One region of the Roseateles microcysteis genome, then DNA from elsewhere that is predicted to be linked to it. Evidence: predicted binding sites of a transcription regulator. Region 1 holds the regulator's gene; the other holds the start of a gene.

The links. Region 1 encodes FliA, which starts transcription of late flagellar genes. Its sites were predicted from a motif close to CTAAAGTTTNNNNNNNNNNNGCCGNTA; they were not measured.
Region 2: V3596_RS21450 (flagellin N-terminal helical domain-containing protein) is a predicted target of FliA. The motif match lies at 2,303-2,329, and genes of this name have one in related genera.

Annotation. Positions count from the first base shown of each region.
Region 1 is NZ_JBAJMV010000002.1:875,106-879,313, reverse strand. Features, by position in the region: gene flhF (flagellar biosynthesis protein FlhF) at 1-1,180, shown strand, start outside; gene V3596_RS08970 (flagellar biosynthesis protein) at 1,192-2,004, shown strand; gene V3596_RS08965 (RNA polymerase sigma factor FliA) at 2,022-2,735, shown strand; gene V3596_RS08960 (methyl-accepting chemotaxis protein) at 2,780-4,129, shown strand.
Region 2 is NZ_JBAJMV010000009.1:50,980-55,187, forward strand. Features, by position in the region: gene V3596_RS21445 (flagellin N-terminal helical domain-containing protein) at 143-1,000, opposite strand; gene V3596_RS21450 (flagellin N-terminal helical domain-containing protein) at 1,213-2,052, opposite strand; gene V3596_RS21455 (flagellin N-terminal helical domain-containing protein) at 2,461-3,300, opposite strand; gene V3596_RS21460 (tetratricopeptide repeat protein) at 4,007-4,208, shown strand, end outside.

The DNA.
Region 1 (4,208 bases):
GCTGCCGGACGACGTCACTTCCCTGCAAGCCGCCCGCCGCCAGCGTGCCGAGGCCGCCTTGAAGGCGATGCAGCCGCGCCAGGCGCCTGCACCCGCGCCCGAACCCGCACCGCGCCGCATCACGCCGCCGGTGCTGCGCGACGAGATCCGCATCGACGCGCCGGCCGTCCCGACGCTGGCCGAGCGCGATGCCGGCCGCGGTCGTCGCGACCAGCAGGACATGATGAATGAGCTGCGCTCGATGAAGGGCCTGATCGAGGAGCGCTTCGGCGCCCTGGCTTTCATGGAGAAACTGCAGCGCCAGCCGGCCCAGGCTCAGCTGACGCAAAAGCTGCTGGAAGTCGGCTTTTCGCCGGCCCTGGTGCGCAAGCTGGTCGAAGGCATGCCTTCCGACCATCACAGCCCGGATGAAACCGCCTGGGCGGCCAATGTGCTGTCTCGCAATCTGCATACCGACGAGCATTCGCCGGCGCTGGAAGAGCAGGGCGGGGTGTTCGCCCTGATCGGCTCCACCGGCGTGGGCAAGACCACGACCACGGCCAAGATCGCCGCTGCCTTCGCTACCCGCTTCGGCGCAGCGAACCTGGGCCTGATCACGCTCGACGCCTACCGGGTTGGCGCCCACGAGCAGTTGCGCGCCTATGGCCGCATCCTCGGCGTGCCGGTGCACACGGCGCATGACCGCGCTTCGCTGGAAGACCTGCTGGAACTGCTGTCCAGCAAGAAGATGGTCCTGATCGACACGGCTGGCATGGCGCAGCGCGACACCCGCACCGCCGAGCTGCTGGACATGCTGGCGCACCGCAGCATCCGCAAGCTGCTGGTCGTCAATGCCGCCCAGCAGGGCGAAACCATCGACGACGTGGTCAGCGCCTGGCGTGCCACGCAGGCCCACGGCATCGTGCTGTCCAAGATCGACGAGGCGGTGCGCCTGGCACCGGCCCTGGACATCATGATCCGCCACAAGCTCAAGGTGATTGGCGTGACCAACGGCCAGCGCGTGCCCGAAGACTGGCATCGCCTCTCCAGCCCGGCCTTGGTGCAGCGTGCGCTGCGTGCCGTGTCGGCGCCGGCCTGGCGCATGGACGCGTCTGACGTCAACCTGATCTTCGCCGGCGGCCCCGCGCTGCCCGCCGCTGCGAATCCGAACGTCCACGCCCAACCGATGGGCAGCTTTTGAGGTCTTCGACCATGACGCGCGACCGCCAGGCTTTCAACTCCGCGCCGCTGGACCAGGCTGATGGCCTGCGCAAGCTCTTCTCCAGTTCGCGGGTGCGTTTCGTGCCGGTGCTGTCCAACCCGCATGTGGTCGGTTCCGGCGCGCTGCTGGAAGGCCTGTGCGCGGCTTTTGCCGAGCTTGGCCTGCACACACTGGTGGTCGATGCCGGCGAACTCTCGCCGCCGGCCAACGAGCTGGCCGCCATCGACTTGCCGGCCTGCGTCGAGCGCCTGTCGGATCACGTCTCCTACCTGTCAGCGCGCGGCTTGCCGATGCGCTACATCAACGCCCAGGGCTCTGCGGCGCAGTTCCTCGAGGCGGTGGCCGCCGCTTGCCCGCATGCCGACGTGGTCCTGCTGCATGCCAGCGCCGCTGAGCTGGCCCGCGTTGTGGCCACACGCGAGCTGCGCCCAGTGCTGCTGGCCGATACCGACCCGCGCTCGGTCACCCATGCCTACAGCGGCATGAAATGGCTGGCCCAGCGTGCCGGCCTGATGGTTTACAGCCTGCTGCTGGCCAGCCCGCCTCAATTGCGCCTGACCGGCCGGATCGCCCAGCAGATCAGTTCCTGCGCCGACGGCTTTCTCGGCGCGGTGCTCAGGGACTGGGCCTGCCTGGACCCGCGCCAGCCCGCCAGCGTGCCAATGTCCTCGGAAATGCGATTTCTCGCACGCGAGCTCTTGATTGCGGCGCCGCCTGGAGCGATGCTTGAGGTGTCGGCAGACGCCGCGCCATTGCGCCCCGTTGTCCGACACGCGCAGGGCGCCTCCGTGGCGACCCTCTGAAATCGCAGGAGACAACGATGTACACCGCCAAAGGTCGGCTTGAGACCTCTGCGATGCTCAAGCAGTACAGCCCCCTGGTGCGCCGCCTGGCCCATCAGATGATTGCCAAGCTGCCGGCCAATGTGGAACTCGATGACTTGATCCAGGTCGGCCTGATCGGCCTGACCGACGCGCTGTCGCGCTTTGACACCGCGCAAGGAGTGCAGTTCGAAACCTTTGCCACCCAGCGCATCCGCGGCGCCATGCTCGACGAGCTGCGCGGCGGCGACTGGATGAGCCGTGGCACCCGCCGCCAGCAGCGCGAAATCGAATCCGCAGTCCACAAGCTGGAGCAGCGTCTCGGCCGAGCGCCGCAGGAAAGCGAAATCGCCAAGGAAATGGGCCTGAGCCTGGGGGACTACCAGGAGTTGCTTGGCAAGGTGCGGGGCACCCAGCTCGTCTACCTGGAAGACATGTCGGGCGACGATGGCGACAACGACTACCTCGACCGCCATGTCGCCGACCCGGCCGCCAACCCGATGGCCATGCTGCAGGACCATCGCATGCGCGAGGCCCTGGTGCTGGCGATCACGAACCTGCCCGAGCGCGAGGGCTATGTCATGTCCATGTACTACGAACATGACATGAACCTGAAAGAGATCGCTGCGGTGCTCAAGGTCACCGAGTCGCGTGTCTGCCAGCTGCACAGCCAGGCCATTGCCCGCTTGCGGGTCAAGTTGCGCGACTGGTAACCTGCCCTGGTTGCGGCCGTCAGAGCCGCAGGGGAGACAGACGCATGTTCAGCAAGCGCAGCAGCGCGTTCACGGGCCCGTCGAGTCATTCGCCGGCCGAGCCAGCCGGCGTGAGCCCGCTGGAAACCATCAAGACGCTTTCGCGCACGGTCTCTACCGTGGGTCGGGACGCTGCCGAGGTGCGCGGCGTGATCGAAGACACCAAGAAGCATGTGCAGGCGCAGGGTGAAACCATGAGTGCGCTGGCCGGCGAGCTGGGCCAGGTCCAGCGCTCGCAGGCTGCCATCACCCAATGCACCCAACAGACCCGCGCGGCCGTCGAGCGTTCGCGCCAGGCACTGACCCGTCTGGACAGCGAGGTCGGCGGCATCGTGCAGAACCTCAAGCAAGTGGAAGACGCGGCCAGCCAGATCACCAAGATCGCCCTGCAGACGCGGCTCGTGGCCTTCAATGCCTCGGTCGAGGCCAAGCGTGCAGGTGAGGCCGGGCGCGGTTTCGGCGTGGTGGCTGACGCGGTGAAGGACCTGGCGGCGCAGGTCGAATCCTCGGCCAAGGCCATCATGAGCACGGTGACAACGCTGGACACCCGCATCGAGGCCTTCAGCCGCGAACTGCGCAGCGAAGGCAATGCCGGCCAGCAGCGTGGTGGCATTCATGCCTCGTTCGCTGAAATGGAAGGGGACGTTGCCGCCATCGATCAATCGGCCCAGGCCAGCCAGTCCACGATGCAGGCCCTGGCCGCTCGCGTCGAAAGCGCTGGCCTTGCAGTCCGCCGCGTGATGTCGGACCTGGACGTGGCCTTCGCCTGCAGCGACCGCTTCCTGAGCGTCTCGGAAACGCTGATCGAGCAGATTGCGCACAGCGGTGTCGAGGTCGAAGACTCGGCCTACATCCGCGCCGCGCAGGAGGCTGCGGGCGAGATTGCATCCTTGCTGGAGCTGGCGCTGAGCGAGGGCCGCATCCGCAGCGAGCAGCTCTTCGACACCAACTACCGGCCGATTGCGGGCAGCAATCCGGCCCAGGTACTGACCGGCTTCGTCGATCTGGCCGACCAGTTGTTTCCTGCGGTGCAGGAGCGCATGCTGCAACTCAGCGACAAGGTGGTGTTCTGCATCGCCGTGGACCGCAACGGCTACGTCGCGACCCACAACCGGGCCTACTGCCAACCCCAGCGCGCCGGCGATGTGGTCTGGAATACCGCCAACAGCCGCTACCGCCGCGTGTTCAACGACCGCACCGGCCTTGCATCGGCGCGCAACGAGAAGCCGTTCCTCCTGCAGACCTACCGGCGCGACATGGGCGGCGGCAAGTTCGTGATCATGAAAGAGGCCAGCGCACCAATCACGGTGAACGGCCGCCACTGGGGTGGCCTGCGTCTGGCCTTCAAGTTCTGAGCTGACACGCACGAACCGGGCGTGATCAATGTCCTGCCAGACGCGTCAAAGCGCTTGCCGGCACGGTGCTGCGTACCTA
Region 2 (4,208 bases), on a different contig from region 1:
AGCGTCTCGAGGGCATGGCAGGTGCCAGGACCCCGGGCGGTTGCCGGTGTTGAGGCTTTTATCGACCAGTCCTGAAAAAACTTTAGGCCGGTTTTTGGCCGGCCCGTCAGTTTGCCGCAAAGGGCGCGATTGCTGCGGGCGATCAGCCGTTGCGCAGCAGCGAAAGCACTTGCTGAGGCAACTGGTTGGCCTGGGCCACCATGGCATTGCCAGCCTGCTGCAGGATCTGCGAGCGGGAGAGGGCCGAGGTTTCAGCCGCGTAGTCGGCGTCCATGATGCGGCTGCGTGCCGCGCTCTGGTTCTCGACCGAGATCATCAGGTTCGAGATCACGGCCTCGAAGCGGTTCTGCGTCGCACCCAGTGCCGCTCGCTGCTCGCTGGCCGTGTTGATCGCCAGGTCGATCGCGTCGATCACGGCGCCCAGCGTCGTCGGGTCGGAGGTGTCGTCGATGGTCGAGATCGTCGGGTCGGTGATCGCGATGATGGTCGGATCGACCGTCAGGTCGACCGTCGTCACGTCGATGGTGTCGTTGACCGAGGTGTTCGGGCCGACCTGGAAGGTCTGCGGTGTTGCCGCGTCCGCACCCAGAATGGTCTTGCCGTTGAAGGTGGTGCCGGCGATCACGCGCTGGATTTCCTTGGCCAGTTCCTGGTATTCCTTGCCCAGGCTCTTGCGGTCCGCGCTTGTGTTGGTGGCATTGCGTGCCTGCACCGCCAGTTCGCGCATCCGCTGCAAGGTATCGCTGACCTTGGCCAGCGCGCCTTCAGCCGTCTGCGCCAGCGAGATGCCGTCGTTGGCATTGCGGATCGCCACGTTCATGCCGCGCACCTGGGCGTTCATCCGCTCGGCAATCGCCAAGCCGGCCGCGTCATCCTTGGCCGAATTGACGCGCATGCCGGATGACAGGCGCTGCATCGCCACGGCCAGGGAGCCCTGAGAGTTGTTCAGGTTCCGCTGCGCGTTGATCGAGGCAATGTTCGTGTTAATGGTCTGGGGCATTTCAGCACTCCTGCAAATTCAGGCCGGGAGGCAGGATTCCACCTACCCGATGACTGAATTCTGCGAGTGCTCAAATTTTTCAAAAGCCCGATCAAGCGCCTAAATCACGGCCAAAAAGGAAGCGTCAGGCCCCGACCTTGAGGTCGGTGCCCAACACTTCCTGCGCTTTTGCTAACTGGATCGCGTGCGACGCGCGCGACCCCTGCCGCGCCTTACTGCAGCAGACGCAGCACTTGCTGCGGTTGCTGGTTGGCCTGCGAAATCATGGCCGTACCGGCTTGCTGCAGGATCTGCGCGCGGCTCAGGTTGGCGGTTTCCGAGGCGAAGTCCGCATCCATGATGCGGCTGCGGGCGGCGGTCTGGTTTTCCACCGAGATCTGCAGGTTGGAGATCACCGCGTCAAAGCGGTTCTGCGAGGCACCCAGCACGGCGCGCTCGGAGTTGGTGGTGTCCAGTGCCAGGTCGATGTTCTGGATGATGGTGTCCAGGTCGGTGCCCACCGTGGTGTCGTCGAACGTTGCGCCGGTGACCGCCGTGATCGTGGCGTCAGCCGTCATATCCCGGGTGACCACGTCGACGCGGTCGTTGGCTGTCGTGTTGGCGCCAATCTGGAAGGTCTGCGTGCCGGAGTCGGCGGCCAGGATCGCCTTGCCGTTGAAGGTCGTGCCGCCGGTGACGCGGACGATTTCCTTGGAGAGTTCGGCGAATTCCTTGCCCAGTGAGCCGATGTCGGTGGTGGTGTTGGTCGCGTTGCGGCCCTGCACGGCCAGTTCACGCATGCGCTGCAGTGCGTCGCCCACTTTGGAGAGCGCGCCTTCAGCCGTCTGGGCCAGCGAAATGCCGTCGTTGGCATTGCGGATCGCGACGGTCATGCCGCGAACCTGGGTGTTCATTCGCTCTGCAATCGCGAGGCCGGCGGCGTCGTCCTTGGCGGAGTTGACGCGCATGCCGGAAGACAGGCGCTGCATCGATGTGGCCATCGAGAGCTGAGAAGAAGCCTGATTGCGCTGAGCGTTCAGCGAAGCCAGGTTGGTATTGATGATCGCAGGCATTTTCAATCCTTTCGGTGTCTAAGGTTTCGGGTACTTGTCCGGTACTCGGGTAGCCTTCTTGCGGTTCGATAACTCGGCCGTCTCCACAGGGAAGAAGCCTTGCCGGTACGACCATGGCTTGCGCCTGGCCTCCTACCGTCCGCGTCCTGCCTAACTTCAATAAGGAATGCCTTGAGGGCAAGCCAATATGTCCATCGGCCGGCTGACCGGACAACGCAGTCCTCAAACATTTCGGACCCGTTGGATGTGTTATCGACGACACCTCGATCTACTTAAATCCTTTCTTGCATGGCGACGCCGGCCCGGCAATTTTTTGCCGGGCGGCGTTCTCAGGGTGCTTGGGCTGGCGGAGTGACTACTTCCGTAGTGACATCGGCCGTGGTCAGGGCCAGCGAGGCTGGCCCAGGGTCATCGAAGAAGCGACAGGACGTTCTGAGGCATCTGATTCGCCTGGGCGATCATTGCCGTACCGGCCTGCTGCAGAATCTGCGCGCGGCTCAGGTTGGCAGTTTCGGCAGCGAAGTCGGCGTCCATGATGCGGCTGCGGGCAGCCGTCTGGTTCTCCACCGAGATCTGCAGGTTCGAGATCACGGCATCGAAGCGGTTCTGCGAGGCGCCGAGCACGGCGCGTTCGGAGTTGACCGTGTCCAGCGCGGTGTCGATGTCGTCGATGATGGTATCCAGGTCGGCCTGGACGATGGTGTCGTCGAACGTGGCGCCGGTGACTGCCGTGATGGTGCCATCGGTGTTCATGTTCTTGGTGGCGACGTCCACGCGGTCATTGGCCGTGGTGTTGGCGCCGATCTGGAAGGTCTGCGTGCCGGAGTCGCCGGCCAGGATGGCGCGGCCGTTGAAGGTCGTGCCGCCGGTGACGCGCAGGATTTCGTTGGACAGTTCCTTGAATTCCTTGCCCAGCGAACCGAGGTCGGCCGTGGTGTTGGTGGCGTTGCGGCCTTGCACAGCCAGCTCACGCATGCGCTGCAGGTTGTCGCCGACCTTGGCCAGCGCGCCTTCAGCGGTTTGCGCCAGCGAAATGCCGTCGTTGGCATTGCGCATCGCCACGTTCATGCCGCGCACCTGGGTGCTCATGCGTTCGGCGATGGCCAGGCCGGCGGCGTCGTCCTTGGAGGAATTGACGCGCAGACCCGAGGACAGGCGCTGCATGGCGACGGAGACCGCCGCCTGCGAGTTGTTGATGTTTCGCTGTGAATTCAGCGAATTGATGTTGGTATTGATGACGGCGGGCATGATTTGCTCCTGTTTCAGCTACATAGACGAATGGCTAGGACCAGTGGCCTGTACCCCCACGGAACAAGGCCGACGTGAACCGAGCGCCCTTGCGGGCTCCCGTGACATGGCTACCCCTGGCCTTCCGGCCAACGATGTCCATACCGCCCAGCAGACAAGTTCACCAATCCAGCATCCTTGCGGATACCCGACCAACAGAGCCTTCTCTACCGGACCACGTGTCTGTTTCCAGACCCGTTGGAATGGGTATCGGACAAGCCAGCGCTGAACTTGAGCGCTGTTTGTCAATAGGCCGATCAATCGATAAGCGCCGTGCATTCCTGCCAGTTCTTCGCTTCACCGTGGGATGCACCTGTAGCGGGGTGCTGAAGCGAGATTGCCGTCATCAGATCCGGCAGGGTGGGGCGCTTGAGGGGTGGGGAGCTCTTGCCTGCTGCGTCTTTGTCAGTCCTGTTGCGAGTTCGTCTATTGAGTAGCTGAAACAGGCTCGCGGTCCAGGGAACTCCGGACCGCGCCGCCATGAATGGTTTTCGGCAGGGGCGCGCAGGGACAGGCTTTGATAAGCAGGGGGCGAATGGGTGCTTTTCTCACGAATGAACGGCAGGGGGCTGCCTAAAGTTCTCCCCATCGTGGCCGATACGCGCGCACCGCGCATGCATTGGAATCTTGTTCGGCGAGAGGCCCCGATCAACTTTTGGAGACTTCCATGCAAGCATGTGAGAACGCAGCCGGCCGTCAAGGTCGCGATGAAATCAGTGAGGAAGCAGCGATGTTGCTGGCGGCCGCCCGCAACGCCGCCTTCGCTGAAGCGAGTCAGGGCCGCCTGGGACACGGGCTGGACCTGCTTCAGGCTGCACTGCAGCATGAGCCGCAAAGCCATGACCTGCTCAGCGACATGGCAGCCCTGC